Acidithiobacillus ferrooxidans ATCC 23270: one gene and its partners. The protein of the gene in region 3 binds, or shares a complex with, the protein of the main gene of each other region. Links are inferred from orthologs where the notes say so. Each region holds a gene or a part of one and is shown on either strand. Other genes may lie near its edges.

Region 1 (4,253 bases), 1.6 Mb from region 3 along the record:
ATCAGGGCCTGATTCATGCGGCCGCCAATCGTTACCAGGTCAGCTCGGCGCTGATCAACGCCGTCATCAGCGCGGAGTCCGGTTATAATGCGGGTGCGGTATCGCCCAAGGGCGCCGTTGGCCTGATGCAGCTCATCCCCGCAACGGCGCTTCGCTTCGGGGTGGCGAATGTGTTCAGTCCGACGGACAATATCAACGGCGGCACCGCGTATCTGGCCCATTTGCTGCGGATCTTCAGCGGCGACCTGAAACTGGCCGTAGCCGCTTACAATGCGGGATCAAACGCAGTGATCCAGGCGGGTTATCATGTCCCGCCCTTCGCCGAAACCCAGGCCTACGTACCGCGGGTGCTCGCTTATTATCAGCACTATCTGAATGGCGGCGGCACGGTATCGGGCGAGAACCGGCAGCCCGTGGCAAATGCCGCCCCGCAGTTGATTCAGGTATCCAATCCGTAGGTTTGCAGCTTCTTCCGCAGGGTATTGCGATTGATGCCCAGCCATTGGGCGGCCATGCCGCGTTGTCCACCACAATGTTGCAGTGTATGCGCGAGCAGCGCACGCTCCACTTCTTCGACGATCAGCGCATGCAGGTTGCCAGGGACTTCACCCCCCAAATCCGCCAGATAGCGGTCCATGACGTGAATGACGCAATCGCCCAGGGACATATTCGTGCTATCCATGGTCCACCCCCTCAAGGACGGCTGAGGAGGGTGATTTGATAACCCGCCGCCCTTGTCAGGGCGGGGCTGCTGAGTACAAATGGTACTGGCGTACCCGGAACGAATCCCGCACGGGCGGGGAATTCTGCGCTCAGATATTGCGTCGCGGTAAAATGCAGGTGGGCAATGGGTGCGCCGTAGACGTTGCTGAGGGTGACTTCAATCACCGGGTAAGCCTGAACCTGATTGGCGACATTTTCAATATTGCCGGTGATCCGCGCCAGGTGGTCCGCCACAGGGGTGACCTGGCTGTTGAGAATACGGATGTCTTTGTTGGGACCAGGCCAGGGAATGGTGATATCCAGTTGCTCCGCGCTACTCAGCAAGAAGCGGCGGATGGGCGCGCTGGTCGCGGCGTAACTGTAACTGCGTGTCCACCAGAGTATCTGCCCGATCAGCGCGATAACCAACAGGATGATGGCCAGGATGAGCAGAAACCGACCCAGACGGCGTCCCAGGCTGCTACCCGCACGAGCAGTCTCTGCGGCGACATCCACATGAAAAATATGGTGGCAGACGCTGCATTTCACCCGATAATGGTGCTCGCGCAGGGCCTTGTCGTCCGAGAGAAAGGTCGATTCACAGCGGGGGCAGGTAATTTCCATAATCAGACTCCAGTGTTGCGCTGGCCATAGAGGAGTGACCAGTCTTCTTCGTGTTGCGCGACTGCGAGATCAAAATAAGGCTCGTAGGCGGCGTGAATCTCCGCTTCCTGATGGTGCAGGATGCCGGATAGTGCAATCCAGCCTCCAGGACGGACGGAATGGGCTAGGGCGGGCGCAAGGGTCAGAAGGGGGGTCGCCAGAATGTTGGCGACCAGGATGTCGGCCAGGGGCAGCCTGGCGTTTTCCGGCAGCGCGAGCTGCAGACCGGCGCTGACGCCGTTGCGTTCTGCATTGGCGGCCGCTACCTGCAGTGCAACGGGGTCGGTATCCACCCCGTATGCCTGGCCGGCGCCCAGCAGTAGCCCGGCGATGGCCAGAATGCCGGAGCCGCAGCCGTAATCGATAAGGCTTTCGCCTCCGCGGACCTGTGTATCCAGGAAGCGCAGGCAGAGCGCCGTGGTGGCGTGGGCGCCGGTGCCGAAGGCTTGGCCGGGATCGAGATGCAGCACACGGAGGGCGTTGGCGGGCGCCGCATCCCAACTGGGGGTTACCCAGAGGCGGCCGAAGCAGCGTGCGGGGAAGGCTGCCTGGGTTGCCGCTACCCAGTCCTGTTCCTCCAGCGCGGTAAAGCGTGCTGCGTATGACCGCCAGTCGTTGTCTCTGACCAGGTTTTGCAGGGTTGTTTCGCTGTGGCTGTCCGCAGCAAACAGGGCTTCGCACCGGCTGTTTTGCCAGATGTCGCCCGCATCGAACACTGCTTCACTGTCATCGCCTTCCAGAAAAGTGACTGCCTCTGCGCCAGCGTCCAGCAATTGCGCCTCGACGGCTGCTGCGGCTGCTGCGGGGACGCGCATGTCGAGCTGCCACCAGGCGATTTTCATAGGGCGAGCAATGCCTCCAGATAGTGGATATGCACACCGCCCGTGGCGTATTGCGCCTCTTCCAGTACCCGCCGATGCAGGGGAATGTTGGTTTGAATACCCTCGATGGTGGTCTCGCGCAGGGCGCTGCGCATGCGCATGTTGGCTTCCTCGCGGTCACCCCCGAAGGCGATGATTTTACCGATCATGGAGTCATAGAAAGGTGGTACCCGATAACCCGCATAAATATGACTGTCGACGCGGATGCCTGGCCCACCAGGGGGGTGCCAGGCGGTAATCTGTCCCGGTGAGGGTACGAAGCGCTCCGGGTCTTCGGCATTGATGCGGCATTCGACGGCGTGACCGCTGAGTACCACGTCCTCCTGGCGAATCCCGAGAGGCAATCCCGCCGCAATGCGAATTTGTGCTTTGACGATGTCGATGCCGGTAATCAGCTCCGTGACCGGGTGCTCGACCTGCACCCGTGTATTCATTTCAATGAAATAGAAGGTCTGGTTTTCCGGATCGTAAAGAAACTCGACGGTGCCGGCGCCCCGGTAGCCCATATCCTCACAGGCTTTGGCCACGGATGCACCGATTTCAGCGCGCTGCGCAGCACTGACGCCCGGGGCGGGCGCTTCTTCAATGACTTTTTGATGACGGCGCTGCACCGAGCAGTCCCGTTCCCCCAGGTGGATGCAATGACCCTGGGTGTCACACAGTATCTGAAATTCGATGTGGCGCGGCGTTTCGAGGAATTTTTCCATATAGAGGGTCGGGTTGCCGAAAGCCTTGTCGGCCTCCGCGCGGGTCAGGCTCGCGGCGTTGACGAGGTGTGCTTCGGTGTGTACGACCCGCATGCCGCGCCCGCCGCCGCCGCCGGCCGCCTTGAGAATGACGGGATAACCGATCTCCCGGGCGAGGGCTTTGAGGGCCTCGTTATCGTCGGGTAGCGGTCCATCGGAGCCCGGCACACAGGGTACGCCAGCCTTCTTCATCGCGGCCTTGGCGGCGATTTTGTCACCCATCCGGCGGATGGTTTCCGCGCGCGGCCCGATGAAGGTAAACCCGCTGTTTTCGACCCGTTCGGCGAAGTCGGCATTTTCTGAAAGAAACCCGTAGCCGGGATGAATCGCTTCGGCGTCGGTCACCTCGGCGGCGGCAATCACGGCGGGGATGTTGAGATAACTTTTATCGCTCGGCGCTGGGCCGATGCACACCGACTCGTCGGCCAGCTTGACGTGGAGAAGGTCGCGATCTGGTTCAGAGTGGACGGCTACGGTACGAATGCCCAGTTCGCGGCAGGCGCGCTGAATCCGAAGGGCGATCTCGCCACGGTTAGCGATAAGGATTTTCTCGAACATTTCAATCCCCGGGTGCGATGATGAACAGGGGTTCACCGTATTCGACGGGCTGACCATTGCCGGCGAGAACCTTGATCACTTTTCCGGAGACGTCGGCTTCAATTTCGTTCAGCAGCTTCATGGCCTCGATGATGCATAGAGTCTGGCCGGCCTTCACCATGCTGCCTTCTTCCACGAAGGGTGGAGATTCCGGAGAGGATGCGCGATAAAAAGTCCCGACCATGGGGGATTTGATCATATAGCCCTGGGGCGGCACTTCGACCGCTGCCGCGGGGGGGGGCGCTGTCCCCACGATGGTGGGCGTGGTCGCCATCGCTGGCGCAGGCTGGGCATAGGTGATGGCCGGTGCCGGATGGGCGGGCGCGGTGTGCCGCGTGATCCGGACTTTGCTGTCGCCCTCCACCACTTCTATTTCGTCGATGGCGCTCTTTTCCAGCAGTTCGGCCAGGCGACGGATGAATTGGATATCCATGCTCTTTCCTTGGTGTCAGTTATGGGTTATGGCGTTTCATGCGCCGATGAATGGCATCCAGCGCCAGGAAGTATCCATCCGCACCCAGTCCCGCGATGACGCCCTGGGCGAGCTCGGAGAAGTAGGAGTGACGGCGGAAGGGTTCCCGACCATGAATATTGGATAAATGTACTTCGATAAACGGAATCTGGACGGCAGCCAGGGCATCACGCAGGGCAACGCTGGTGTGGG
Region 2 (4,283 bases), 550 kb from region 3 along the record:
CCGGCGTGGAAACCAGCCTGCCCCTGATGCTCACCGCCATGCGCGACGGTCATTGCAGTCTCGCCGAATTACAGCGCTGGATGTGCTACAACCCGGCGCGCCTCTATGGCGTGGTGAACAAGGGGCGTATTGCCATCGGCTGGGATGCCGATCTTACCCTGGTCGATATGACCCATGAAAAACCCGTCCGCAATGAGGAGATGTTTACCAGAGTGGGCTGGAGTCCCTTCAATGGCTGGGTCCTGACGGGTTGGCCCGTTACCACCGTTGTCGGCGGCCGGGTGGTTTTCGACAAAGGTGAAATTCTCCCCAACGCGCACGGGCAGCCGCTGCACTATATCGAGCCGACGCCACTATCGGCGATGGACTGAGTACCGGTATTCCAGAGGCAGAGTGCCGGTTCTCCGCGAGGGGCACTCGCCCAGGGTGCGGTATAGTAGCCCAGAATGACTAGCAAATGCCCCGTTTCGTCCCAGAGCAGGGGCACATCCGCACGCAGATCCGGTGGGACCCCCGCCTCCAGCAGCAGTTTCTTCAGCGACCGATGCTGTCCCTGTCCGCTCAGGGTGCGTTCCCCCTGGCGGCGACGGCGCCAGTATAGCCTCGTCCCTGCAAAACGCTCAGCCAATGCGTGATGAAGGTCGGCCGGTGGCGTGGCCCGGATGGCGCACTGCCAGCCGGGGATCGGCAGCGGTTTTCCCGGAGCGGCACACCAGGGGCCTGCTTCCCATTCCTTTTCCGCCGTAACGCGCGGTTGTGGCCAGGCGCGCAGCAGTCCACCCTGCAGCCAAGCCTGTCCCCCTTCCCATTGAATCCTCGCGCCCCCGCGTCCCCGCATCACCGCGTCCCGCAGCGCCTCCAGACGCTCCCGGCCCGGCACGGATATCCGCAGACTCTGAAGCCAGCCCCGCAAAAAAAACCGCTGTGCCGCAACAGAAAGCGTATGCAGATACTCCAGAGGAAGCACCTCGACAGAGAGACCCGGATGGTCTGCCCGATACTGTTGCCAACACAGGTCAAACCAGTCCGTCGCGATTTCCCCCATGTCGGCGAGATTGTCCGCAGCGCGGGCGATACTGATCGTCGCGTGGGGCCAACCCAGTTCCTGCAGTTGCGGGAGCAGGATGCGACGTATCCGCACCCTGTCGTAGCGCATATCGGCATTGGCCGGATCATTCAGAAAGGGTAACTGCCGCTGTTCCAGATAATCCCGCAACACCTGCCGCGGTACGTCCAGCAGGGGCCGAACCAGAAGCCCGGCTCCCAGCGGGCGCTGCCGGGGCATGCCCGCCAGTCCCGCCACGCCGGTACCGCGCAACAGTTGCAAAAGCACGGTTTCCGCCTGATCTTCGCGGTGCTGCGCCGTGAACAGCCAGTCCCCCTGCCGCAACTGCGCCGCCATGAGGGCATAGCGGGCACGCCGGGCCTGATCCTCCGGCCCCTCGCCCGGTGTATCTGCAGCCAGATGCAGCAGGGTGAAAGGAACCCCCAGAGCCTTGGCCTGCTCCTGACAGAACCGGGCCCACTGCGCACTGTCCGGGTGCCAGCCGTGATCCACATGCAAGGCATGGATCTCGTACCCTAGAGAAAGCAGTGCCACGAGCAGCGCCGTGGAGTCCCCGCCGCCACTGTAAGCCACATAGAGGGAGCGTCCCCGCGGTGGGCGCAGATCCCCCTGCAGACGCGTCCGGAGACGCCGCTCCAGCTCAGGCAGCGCCGACGACTCCATAGTGCATCAGGCGTTCGTAACGGGTGGTCAGCAACTTGCTGGTATCCATCGCCTGCAGCTCCTGCAGGTGATGGGCGAAACGCTCACGTGCCAGCGCGAAGACCGCTTCCGGATCGCGATGCGCGCCACCGAGGGGTTCGGCCAGCACTTCATCGACCAGACCCATTCCTTGCAAACGACGGGCGGTGATACCCAGAGTTTCCGCGGCCTCGGCTGCCATGGCCGCATTCTTCCAGAGGATGGAGGCGCAGCCTTCCGGCGAAATGACGGAGTACACTCCATACTCCAGCATCAGCATCCGGTCACCCACGCCAATCGCCAGGGCCCCGCCGGAGCCCCCTTCACCAATGACCGTGCAGATAATGGGTACCGCCAGATCAGACATCACTGCGAGATTACGGGCTATGGCCTCACTCTGGCCGCGCTCTTCGGCACCAATACCCGGATAGGCTCCGGGCGTATCAATGAACGTAAATACCGGCAAGGCAAAACGCTCGGCAAGGCGGAGCAGACGCAAGGCCTTGCGATAACCTTCCGGACGCGGCATCCCAAAGTTGCGCTGAATCTTTTCCTTGGTGTCGCGGCCCTTCTGATGTCCCATCCAGACGATCGGCTGTCCATTGAAGCGCGCCAGACCGCCGATAATAGCCTGATCATCGGCGAAAGCACGGTCGCCTGCCAGCACCTGTACTTCCGTGAAAAGGGCCTGCACATAATCCATGGTATAAGGCCGCTGTGGGTGACGGGCCACCTGTACCGTCTGCCAGGCACCAAGCTTGCTGTAAATACGCTGCAACTCCTTGCGCGCTTTTACTTCCAGGCGACTGATGTCATCGGCGATACCCGGCTGATTCAGGGCATGGAGTTCCTCCACCTTGGCATCCAGCTCCGCAACCGATTGTTCAAAGTCCAGATAACTGATTTTCATGTTCACTCCTTACCACTCCGAATATGGCCGGCGCTCAGGCCGGGCGTCGCGTCGCGTGCCGTGCACGCTCCAGGGGGACGACATTATTGACGAGAAGGGTCACCGGCCGATAGCTCCAGTGCCAGTGCGCCGCGGGTGCCAACGCCGTCAGGGCGGCAATGGCGGCGGGACTCGCCGCGAAGCTCAGGTTTTCCGTCACCCGCAATTGCGCGACAACGTCGTCTGCGACCCGCAAACGCAGGCGCAAGGCCGTTTGGCCAGGATACTTACGGAGCACGGCAAGCAGATCTCGCGGCGCCATATCTTCGGCAAGACCCAGATCCAAGGTCAATTGGGCAGCCAATTCCTCACGCGCCTGTGCCGTATCCAGCAGACGCAGGGCACTGAGCCGCAGGCCGCCAGAATAGCTGTCCTCGCCCACCTCACCCAGAACCAGCACCGGCTCCTCACCCTCTCGGATCTTGCCGGCCCGCGCCCAGACTTCGCCAAAGACGACGACCTCCAGCCGCCCCTGACCATCGTCGAGGGTCAGGAAATAGATACGATCACCGCGCTTGGTCCGGGTGCTGCGCCGCGCTACCACCAACCCCGCCACCAATACCGTGGACCCGACCGCGACGTCGCCAAGAGGTATCGTTCCCAGCGCCGTCAGATCATCCCGCAGACTGTCCATGGGGTGACCACTGAGATAGAAGCCCAGAGTTTCCCGTTCCTGACGCAGGGTTTCGGTGAGGCTCCATGCCTCGGCAGACACCAGCGGCGGCGCTACCCGCAACGCTTCCTGTCCGCTAAACAATGATTCCTGCAGGCTCGCCTGACTGCTCTGAAACTGCGCCGCTGCTTCCATACAACCGTCCACGGAAGCGATCAGGCTGGCCCGCGACACGCCCCAGTCATCCATGGCTCCGGCGCGAATCAATGCCTCCAGGGCACGACGATTGATTTTCTGGGTATCCACCCGGCAGAGCAGATCGAAGAGATTCAGGAAGGCGCCTCCTCTACGGGCGTCGAGAATCGCCTGAATGGCCGCCCGTCCCAAGCCCTTGATGGCACCCAGACCAAAGCGGATATGATCATCCCCCTCCGGCCGGAACTCCAGCACACTGTGCTGAACGCTCGGTGGAGCAATGCGCAGGCCCATGCGCGCGCACTCGGCAATCATCGCCACAACTTTGTCGGTGTGGTCCATATCTGCGGTCAGCACGGCAGACATAAAAAACTGCGGATAGTGGGCCTTCAGATAAGCGGTTTGGTAGGACACCAGGGCATAGGCTGCCGAGTGGGATTTGTTAAAGCCATATTCCGCAAACTTTTCCATGAGGTCGAAGATGGCCCCGGCCTGGTCCGCGGCCAAACCGTTCTTGTGGGCTCCCTCCAGGAAAATGCTGCGTTGCTTGGCCATTTCCTCCGGCTTTTTCTTGCCCATGGCGCGCCGCAGTAAATCGGCACCGCCGAGGGAATAACCCGCCAGCGCCTGGGCGGACTGCATGACCTGTTCCTGATAGACAATCACCCCATAGGTTTCCCGGAGAATCGGTGCCAGATCCGGATGCAGATAGGTTACCTGCGCCTTGCCGTGTTTGCGGGCGATGAAATCATCCACCATACCCGACTGTAGCGGCCCCG
Region 3 (4,376 bases):
CCCGGCGATATCCTTGTCGGCGAGCATGCCGACGACGGCGTGACATCGCCCGGAGCCCTTTCGCGCCGCCAGCAACGCCGCCAGTTGCCGCGCTGCCTGCGGGTTGTGGGCGACATCCACCAGCAGATCGGGGCCATCCTTACCCCAGGGCTGAAGCCATTGACAGCGGCCCGGCAATTGCGGCAGCCGCGTCCATGCGGAAACCGCCGCATCGGACACTGGTAATTTCTCCTGCAACAACGACACGGCCGCCAGCGCCAGCGCCAGATTGGCCCATTGTACGGCCCCCTCCCACAAAGGCGGGGGCGCATCTTTCCCGTGCCCAAATCCTGACCATTTCCCGTGCAGGGGGTCAATATGAAAGTCCCGACCCAACCGCTGCAGGGGCACGTCGGCGCGTACCGCCGCCTCCAGCACCGAAGCACAGGGGTCTTCCGTATCCCCATAGAGGGCGGGCACTCCACGACGGAATATACCCGCCTTTTCATGGCCGATGGCTGCGCGATCGGATCCCAGCCAGTCCTGATGGTCCAGATCCACGGTGGTTACGATACTGCAATCCGGGGTAAAGGCGTTGACCGCATCCAGACGTCCCCCCAGGCCGACCTCCAGAATCGCCACGTCGACCCTGGTGGCAAGCATCATCCGTACCGCGGCGAGGGTCGCGATCTCGAAATAGGTGAGCGGGATCTGTCGGACTGTGGCGGCGACTTCCGTGAGTTGCTGATGCCAGAGGGACTCGGGTGCAGACCGGCCATCCAGCCGCAGGCGTTCGGTAAACTGCCAGAGGTGCGGGCTGGTATAAGCGCCGACGCGATAGCCCGCCTGGCGATAGAAGGCCTCCAGATAAACCACCGTGGAGCCCTTGCCATTGGTGCCACCCACCAGCATTACCGGCATGGGCAAACGCGCGGACATCTTCAGCGCCGCCAGAGCGGCCCGCATTCGCTCCAGACCCATGACGATTTGCTCGGGTGGCCCGGCCAGTTCAGCGACCCGGTCGCTGAGAGAATCCGCCAGCAGTGCCACCGGCTACACCCGCTCCCCTGCGCCGCGCTTAATGCGGACTCGGGGCATGGGTCAGCATCCCCAGCATCTCGCTCACCACCGCGCGCATCTGGCGGCGATCGACAATCTGATCGATGGCGCCGTGCTCCAGCAAATATTCCGCGCGTTGAAAACCCTCCGGCAGCTTTTCACGGATGGTCTGCTCGATCACCCGCGGACCGGCAAATCCAATCAGGGCCTTGGGCTCCGCAATCAGAATATCTCCCAGGGTGGCCAGACTGGCGGAGACACCGCCCATGGTCGGATCGGTGAGCACCGAGATGAAGGGCACCCCTGCCTTGGCCAGCCGCTCCACGGCGGCAGAAGTCTTGGCCATCTGCATCAGGGAAAATAGTCCCTCCTGCATCCGTGCCCCGCCACTGGCACTAAAGCAGACCAGTGGACAGCGCTCGGTCAGCGCCGTTTCCGCCGCACGGGCAAAACGGGCTCCCACCACCGATCCCATGCTCCCGCCCATGAACTCGAAGGCAAAAGCGGCAACCACCACCGGGTGCCCTTCCAGGAGGCCGCGCATCACCACCAGGGCGTCTTTCTCTCCGGACTTGGCCTGGGCTTCCTGCAGGCGGTCCTTATAGCGCTTCTGATCCTTGAAGCGCAGGGGATCCACCGGAACGTATTCCTTGGCAATCTCCAGCCGGGGTTCTGCATCGAGGAAGAAATCCAGACGCTGCCGGGCGCTGATCCGTTGATGATGTCCGCAGTGGGGGCAAACGTAAAGATTTTCCTCCAGCTCCGTACGGTAGAGCACCACCTGACAGGTGGGGCACTTGGACCACAAGCCCTCAGGTACGGTGCGCTTGTTCTCGCTCACAACGGAGGCCTCTGCCGAGGTTTTTTTGATTTTGGGTGGCAGTACCCGATCGAACCAGCTCATGCGCCTCTCCTTTCCGTACTCCGGACGGCCTGGGCCAGCGGCTCGACAAAGCGGATGGCCGCCGCAATGGCTTCCTGATCCGTCGCACACGCCGCCAGTTGATCGACCAGTGCACTGCCGACGACCACCGCGTCGGCCCCGGTCGCCACCCGCGCTACCGTCGCTGCATCGCGAATGCCAAAACCGATGGCCACGGGCAGGCCCAGTTGCCGGTGCAGGTGCTGTACCCGCTCCAGAACTTCCGCCCAGTCCGCCTGGGCTGCACCGGTAATACCGCGCAGAGATACATAATATACAAAACCACTGCCCATACTGCGGACGGTCGCCACGCGTTCCGGCCCGCTGGTCGGCGCCAGCAGGAAAATGGGATCGATACCCCGCTGGCGGAGAACGACGGCTTCACCTCGCCCCTCCTCCGGAGTCAGATCCACCAGAATGACACCGTCCACCCCCGCCGTCGCGGCAGCCTCGGCGAACGAGGTTATACCCATGGCTTCCACCGGATTCAGATAACCCATGAGAATGACGGGCGTGTGACTGTTGGTCGTGCGGAATTCGCGCACCCACTCCAGGACCATGCGCAGCTTCACCCCTCGCGCCAGCGCCCGCTCACTGGCGCGCTGGATGCTGGGACCATCGGCCATGGGGTCGGAAAAGGGCATCCCCAGTTCGATGGCATCGGCCCCCGCGGCGACCAGCGCGTGCATCAGGGGCACGGTCGCGGTCAGGGATGGGTCACCCGCCGTCATGAAAGGAATGAGGGCGGCGCGACCCGCATCCCGGAGTTGGACAAACAGCCCGGCGAGACGGCTCATAAATGAATACCCTCCAGGGCGGCGACGGTGTGGATATCCTTATCGCCTCGCCCGGAAAGGTTGACGATAATGGTCTGATCAGAGCGCATGGTGGGCGCCAGGCGGAAGGCGTGAGCCAGCGCATGTGCGCTTTCCAGCGCCGGAATGATGCCCTCGGTGCGGCACAGGCGATGGAAGGCGGCCAGCGCTTCTTCATCGGTAGCCGCCACATACTCTGCCCGACCGGTATCCTTCAGATAGGCATGCTCTGGTCCCACCCCCGGATAATCCAGCCCCGCCGAGATGGAGTGGGTCGGCAGAATCTGCCCGTCTTCGTCTTCCATCAGGTAGGTCCGGTTACCATGCAATACCCCTGGACGTCCGGTGGTCAGGGGGGCGGCGTGTTGTCCGGTGCCAAGGCCCAGACCACCCGCTTCGACGCCGATCATCCGCACCGCCCGGTCTTCGATAAAGGGATAAAACAGGCCAATGGCATTACTCCCCCCCCCCACGCAGGCGATCAGACAATCGGGGAGCCGTCCCGTCAATTCGAGGCACTGCGCCCGCGCTTCATCGCCAATGACCCGGTGAAAGTCCCGCACCATGACCGGATAGGGATGCGGTCCCGCCACCGTTCCGATCACATAAAAAGTGCTTTCGACATTGGTTACCCAGTCCCGCAAAGCTTCGTTGAGCGCATCCTTCAGGGTGCGGGTACCGCTGCTGACCGCCGTCACCTGCGCCCCCAGCAAACGCATGCGAAACACATTGCTGGACTGGCGCTGGATATCTTCCTCGCCCATATACACCAGGCATTCCATGCCATAGCGGGTCGCGACCGTCGCCGTGGCGACACCATGCTGCCCCGCGCCCGTCTCGGCGATTACCCGTTTTTTGCCCATACGCCGGGCGAGCAGCGCCTGACCCACGGCATTATTGATTTTGTGCGCGCCGGTGTGGTTGAGGTCCTCCCGCTTGAGGTAAATTTGCGCTCCACCCAACTCCCTGGAAAGGCGCCCGGCATGATAGAGTGGATTGGGACGACCGACGAACTGGCGCAGTTCACTGTGCAGCTCGGCACGAAACTCCGGATCCCGCTGCGCCTCCTGGTAGGCACGCTCCAGTTCCTCCAGCGCCGGAATCAGGGTTTCTGCAACGAAACGCCCGCCGTAAGGACCATAGTGTCCGAACGCGTCCGGCAAAGCATAAGTTCCCATTCTCTCTCCCTCAGGTACCGCGCACCCGTGCGACAAACCGTGCCATTTTGTCATGATCTTTGCGTCCGGGCGACAGTTCCACCCCGCTGCTCACATCTACCGCATAAGGCCGGGCGATGGCGATGGCCTCAGCAACATTTTCGGCATGCAGCCCACCAGCCAGAATCAATGGCTTACCCAGATCCGGCAGTCGCCACCAGTCAAAACTTCGGCCCGAGCCCCCCCAGACGCCCGGCGCGGCGCAGTCCAGCAGCAGTCCCTGCGCGTCGTGATAGGCGTCCACCGCCGGCCGCAGGTCTTGCGCTGCAGTCACCCGCAACACCTTGATGTAGGGACGGCCGAATCCCCGGCAAAGGGATGGCGATTCATCACCATGAAATTGCAGGACATCCAGAGGGCACTGCTGCAGCGTAGCGGCCACAT
Region 4 (4,307 bases), 1.6 Mb from region 3 along the record:
GTCGCCACCGGATTGCAACGGGAACCCGTGCGGCTGGCGGTCGAGAATATCCGGCCACGGTCGGCAGCCATCCCGGCTACGGCGGCAGACTGGCGCAACCTTGACAAGCCCACCGGCATGCGCCAGACCGAACGCCCGACGGGTTCGAGCGTGCCCGCCCATGGCGGCAACCATACGCCGAACTACGCGGACCTGGACATTCCCGCCTTCCTGCGCCGTCAGGCGGACTAAGGGCGTAGGCCGGGTCAGCGCAGGCGTTGACCCCGGGCGGCCAGGTTTCCCGCCTGGTGGGGGGACCGCCTGCCTGCCGCCATGGCCACTACCGTGCCCATGAGGAACCGTTACAGCGCGCTCAACCCGCCACCAAGTGCCCGGAAGCATCATGGGCGGCGGCGCTCATCACCTTGCGGTAACGGCTGAGATCCTTGATGCTCTGAATGGGCGTTTCGAGCAGAGCGGAAAGATTGCGCAAAATGCCATTGACCACCTTGCCCTCCCAGATCGCGTCGAAATGAATCTGGGTATCCAGCCATTGCTCCAGCCAACCCGGATCCGGCAGATGACTCTGCACACTGTCCTCGGGATACATCGCCTTGTTCACATGGAGATTGGTGGGATGCAATGCCTTCGCCGTCTTGGTATTGGCCATGAGTACACCGATCTTGGCAAAAGCCAGACGCGCGCTGTCCCCGAGGCGATCAATGGCGCGCCGCATATATTTCAGATATACACCGGCGTGCCGCGCCTCATCCTTGGATAGCACCTCGTAAATCGAGCGGATCACCGGCTCGCTATGCCACTGCGCCGCGCATTTGTACCAGTGTGTCAGGCGGATTTCGCCGCAAAAATGCAGCATGAGGGTTTCCATTGCTGGCGCCGGATCAAATTCAAAGCGTACATTGTGCAATTCCTCTTCCGTCGGCAGATATTCCGGCGCGAAGCGGCGCAGGTATTCCATGAGCACCAGGGCGTGCTTCTGCTCTTCGTAGAACCAGATGGACATGAAGGCCGAGAAATCGGAGTCGCTCCGGTTGTCGCGGAGAAACATCTCCGTCGCCGGGAGTGCCGACCACTCGGTGACCGCATTCATCTTGATCGTGCGCAACTGCTCATCGCTGACCAGGTTACGGTCAAACTGCTCCCAGGGGATGTCCGTGGCCATGTTCCAGCGCGCGGCTTCCAGCGATTTGAACAACTCAGGGTATAACATGGCGAACCAACCTCTCTCTGGCGTTCTCGATAACGGGTGCCGGAGCACCTCGGCGCCCTTCCGCCCACCAGACGAAAGTCGCGAAGGCACCCCCACAAAGCCTTGTGACAACACCGTGAGGCTTCGTAAAATATGTGCTTGGCATTTTACGACAAATCCCGGCATCGGGCGAATCCCGGACAATGTATGCCCGGGTACGCGCCAACGGTCCTGAAGACCGACCAAGATGAGCACCAGGTTCCTGCGCGGCAAGCACACCTTGCGGCATCCTGCATTGGTTGTTCATGATGGAATCATTTTAGTGTATTTTTGTAGATCCGGTACGATTGAGTAACCATGAACAGCCAAACCAAACAGGAAACGACTTGCCCCATGGATGCACTGCTCCGCTTGCTGATGGGGCCATGGACCACATACATCCTCTGGACGCTGAGGCAACGCGGCCCCACCCGTTTCGGGATGCTCAAGCGGGAAGTGCGCGGCATTTCGTCCCGGATGCTGACGGAGCGTTTGCGCACCCTGGAGGAGGCCGGAGTGGTATTCAGGGTGTATCGTCCCAGCATTCCTCCGGAAGTGACCTATGGCCTGACACCGCGTGGACTGGAACTGCGGGAAGTGCTGGATGCCCTGGATACCCTGGCCCGGCGCTGGGATAGCGAAGACGCTGGCAGGAAAAGCATCCACCGGGAACCGGTCCTGCCTGTTACCAATTAGCGGTTACCCGCGGCCGTCCCGATCATTCGCCGGGATTTCCATGCTCGATCCGTAGGCGAACCCGGGTCCATGGGGTGTCGCGGCACCCGCCTCCGGTGCGGATGACCTAGATTTATCCGGCCATTTGGGGCAGACTTCGCGGATATACTTAGTGTTACGCGGGATCTATGGCTGCATCCTCTCCTCATGTCCTTGTACTGCATGGCCCGAATCTGAATCTGCTGGGCAGTCGTGAGCCCGGCCATTACGGGCAGACCACCCTCGCCGAGATCGATGCCGGGATGCAGACACTCGCGCAGGGCTGGGGCTGGCGACTGCACAGTCTGCAGAGCAACGCTGAGCATGTACTGATCGATGCGGTCCAGGAGGCCCTCCCCCTGGGCGTCACCGACATCATCATCAATCCCGCGGCATTCACCCACACCAGCGTTGCCCTGCGTGATGCCCTGGCTGCCGTCCAGATTCCGTTTATCGAAGTACATTTATCCAATATTCATGGTCGGGAACCCTTCCGCCGTCACTCCTACTTCTCCGAGCTCGCCCAGGGCGTCATCGCGGGACTGGGTGCGGATGGATACTTCCTGGCGCTGGATGCCATTCATCGGCGCATGAAACGCCATAACCCATAACTGACACCAAGGAAAGAGCATGGATATCCAATTCATCCGTCGCCTGGCCGAACTGCTGGAAAAGAGCGCCATCGACGAAATAGAAGTGGTGGAGGGCGACAGCAAAGTCCGGATCACGCGGCACACCGCGCCCGCCCATCCGGCACCGGCCATCACCTATGCCCAGCCTGCGCCAGCGATGGCGACCACGCCCACCATCGTGGGGACAGCGCCCCCCCCCGCGGCAGCGGTCGAAGTGCCGCCCCAGGGCTATATGATCAAATCCCCCATGGTCGGGACTTTTTATCGCGCATCCTCTCCGGAATCTCCACCCTTCGTGGAAGAAGGCAGCATGGTGAAGGCCGGCCAGACTCTATGCATCATCGAGGCCATGAAGCTGCTGAACGAAATTGAAGCCGACGTCTCCGGAAAAGTGATCAAGGTTCTCGCCGGCAATGGTCAGCCCGTCGAATACGGTGAACCCCTGTTCATCATCGCACCCGGGGATTGAAATGTTCGAGAAAATCCTTATCGCTAACCGTGGCGAGATCGCCCTTCGGATTCAGCGCGCCTGCCGCGAACTGGGCATTCGTACCGTAGCCGTCCACTCTGAACCAGATCGCGACCTTCTCCACGTCAAGCTGGCCGACGAGTCGGTGTGCATCGGCCCAGCGCCGAGCGATAAAAGTTATCTCAACATCCCCGCCGTGATTGCCGCCGCCGAGGTGACCGACGCCGAAGCGATTCATCCCGGCTACGGGTTTCTTTCAGAAAATGCCGACTTCGCCGAACGGGTCGAAAACAGCGGGTTTACCTTCATCGGGCCGCGCGCGGAAACCATCCGCCGGATGGGTGACAAAATCGCCGCCAAGGCCGCGATGAAGAAGGCTGGCGTACCCTGTGTGCCGGGCTCCGATGGACCGCTACCCGACGATAACGAGGCCCTCAAAGCCCTCGCCCGGGAGATCGGTTATCCCGTCATTCTCAAGGCGGCCGGCGGCGGCGGCGGGCGCGGCATGCGGGTCGTACACACCGAAGCACACCTCGTCAACGCCGCGAGCCTGACCCGCGCGGAGGCCGACAAGGCTTTCGGCAACCCGACCCTCTATATGGAAAAATTCCTCGAAACGCCGCGCCACATCGAATTTCAGATACTGTGTGACACCCAGGGTCATTGCATCCACCTGGGGGAACGGGACTGCTCGGTGCAGCGCCGTCATCAAAAAGTCATTGAAGAAGCGCCCGCCCCGGGCGTCAGTGCTGCGCAGCGCGCTGAAATCGGTGCATCCGTGGCCAAAGCCTGTGAGGATATGGGCTACCGGGGCGCCGGCACCGTCGAGTTTCTTTACGATCCGGAAAACCAGACCTTCTATTTCATTGAAATGAATACACGGGTGCAGGTCGAGCACCCGGTCACGGAGCTGATTACCGGCATCGACATCGTCAAAGCACAAATTCGCATTGCGGCGGGATTGCCTCTCGGGATTCGCCAGGAGGACGTGGTACTCAGCGGTCACGCCGTCGAATGCCGCATCAATGCCGAAGACCCGGAGCGCTTCGTACCCTCACCGGGACAGATTACCGCCTGGCACCCCCCTGGTGGGCCAGGCATCCGCGTCGACAGTCATATTTATGCGGGTTATCGGGTACCACCTTTCTATGACTCCATGATCGGTAAAATCATCGCCTTCGGGGGTGACCGCGAGGAAGCCAACATGCGCATGCGCAGCGCCCTGCGCGAGACCACCATCGAGGGTATTCAAACCAACATTCCC

What was found.
Region 1: the proteins of accD (region 3) and accC are in contact, whole or in part, in a solved structure (PDB 8UXZ), measured with the Escherichia coli proteins. The link is inferred for Acidithiobacillus ferrooxidans ATCC 23270 from one-to-one orthologs.
Region 2: the proteins of accD (region 3) and AFE_RS06830 are in contact, whole or in part, in a solved structure (PDB 8UXZ), measured with the Escherichia coli proteins. The link is inferred for Acidithiobacillus ferrooxidans ATCC 23270 from one-to-one orthologs.
Region 4: the proteins of accD (region 3) and accB are in contact, whole or in part, in a solved structure (PDB 8UXZ), measured with the Escherichia coli proteins. The link is inferred for Acidithiobacillus ferrooxidans ATCC 23270 from one-to-one orthologs.

Annotation. Positions count from the first base shown.
Region 1 is NC_011761.1:169,398-173,650, forward strand. What follows is about bases 1,378-4,253. They hold accC (acetyl-CoA carboxylase biotin carboxylase subunit), read right to left. Parts: upstream 3,551-4,253; coding sequence 2,204-3,550; downstream 1,378-2,203. Other genes in these bases: prmA (50S ribosomal protein L11 methyltransferase), read right to left, coding at 1,378-2,207; accB (acetyl-CoA carboxylase biotin carboxyl carrier protein), read right to left, coding at 3,552-4,022; aroQ (type II 3-dehydroquinate dehydratase), read right to left, coding at 4,042-4,253. In the rest of the region: AFE_RS00895 (lytic transglycosylase domain-containing protein), read left to right, coding at 1-458; AFE_RS00900 (helix-turn-helix domain-containing protein), read right to left, coding at 440-682; AFE_RS00905 (zinc-ribbon and DUF3426 domain-containing protein), read right to left, coding at 694-1,326; more of prmA, read right to left, coding at 1,329-1,377. UniProt on the Escherichia coli protein: This protein is a component of the acetyl coenzyme A carboxylase complex; first, biotin carboxylase catalyzes the carboxylation of the carrier protein and then the transcarboxylase transfers the carboxyl group to form malonyl-CoA.
Region 2 is NC_011761.1:1,264,210-1,268,492, reverse strand. What follows is about bases 683-3,588. They hold AFE_RS06830 (acetyl-CoA carboxylase carboxyltransferase subunit alpha), read right to left. Parts: upstream 2,658-3,588; coding sequence 1,707-2,657; downstream 683-1,706. Other genes in these bases: dnaE (DNA polymerase III subunit alpha), read right to left, coding at 2,692-3,588; tilS (tRNA lysidine(34) synthetase TilS), read right to left, coding at 683-1,729. In the rest of the region: AFE_RS06840 (dihydroorotase), read left to right, coding at 1-371; more of tilS, read right to left, coding at 335-682; more of dnaE, read right to left, coding at 3,589-4,283. UniProt on the Escherichia coli protein: Component of the acetyl coenzyme A carboxylase (ACC) complex. First, biotin carboxylase catalyzes the carboxylation of biotin on its carrier protein (BCCP) and then the CO(2) group is transferred by the carboxyltransferase to acetyl-CoA to form malonyl-CoA.
Region 3 is NC_011761.1:1,816,025-1,820,400, forward strand. What follows is about bases 1-2,999. They hold accD (acetyl-CoA carboxylase, carboxyltransferase subunit beta), read right to left. Parts: upstream 1,943-2,999; coding sequence 1,058-1,942; downstream 1-1,057. Other genes in these bases: AFE_RS09535 (bifunctional folylpolyglutamate synthase/dihydrofolate synthase), read right to left, coding at 1-1,029; trpA (tryptophan synthase subunit alpha), read right to left, coding at 1,939-2,757; trpB (tryptophan synthase subunit beta), read right to left, coding at 2,754-2,999. Outside these bases: more of trpB, read right to left, coding at 3,000-3,953; AFE_RS09555 (phosphoribosylanthranilate isomerase), read right to left, coding at 3,964-4,376.
Region 4 is NC_011761.1:171,685-175,991, reverse strand. What follows is about bases 1,378-4,307. They hold accB (acetyl-CoA carboxylase biotin carboxyl carrier protein), read left to right. Parts: upstream 1,378-2,572; coding sequence 2,573-3,043; downstream 3,044-4,307. Other genes in these bases: accC (acetyl-CoA carboxylase biotin carboxylase subunit), read left to right, coding at 3,045-4,307; aroQ (type II 3-dehydroquinate dehydratase), read left to right, coding at 2,092-2,553; AFE_RS00930 (winged helix-turn-helix transcriptional regulator), read left to right, coding at 1,547-1,924. Outside these bases: cell division protein FtsZ, read left to right, coding at 1-231; AFE_RS00935 (ferritin family protein), read right to left, coding at 353-1,210. UniProt on the Escherichia coli protein: This protein is a component of the acetyl coenzyme A carboxylase complex; first, biotin carboxylase catalyzes the carboxylation of the carrier protein and then the transcarboxylase transfers the carboxyl group to form malonyl-CoA.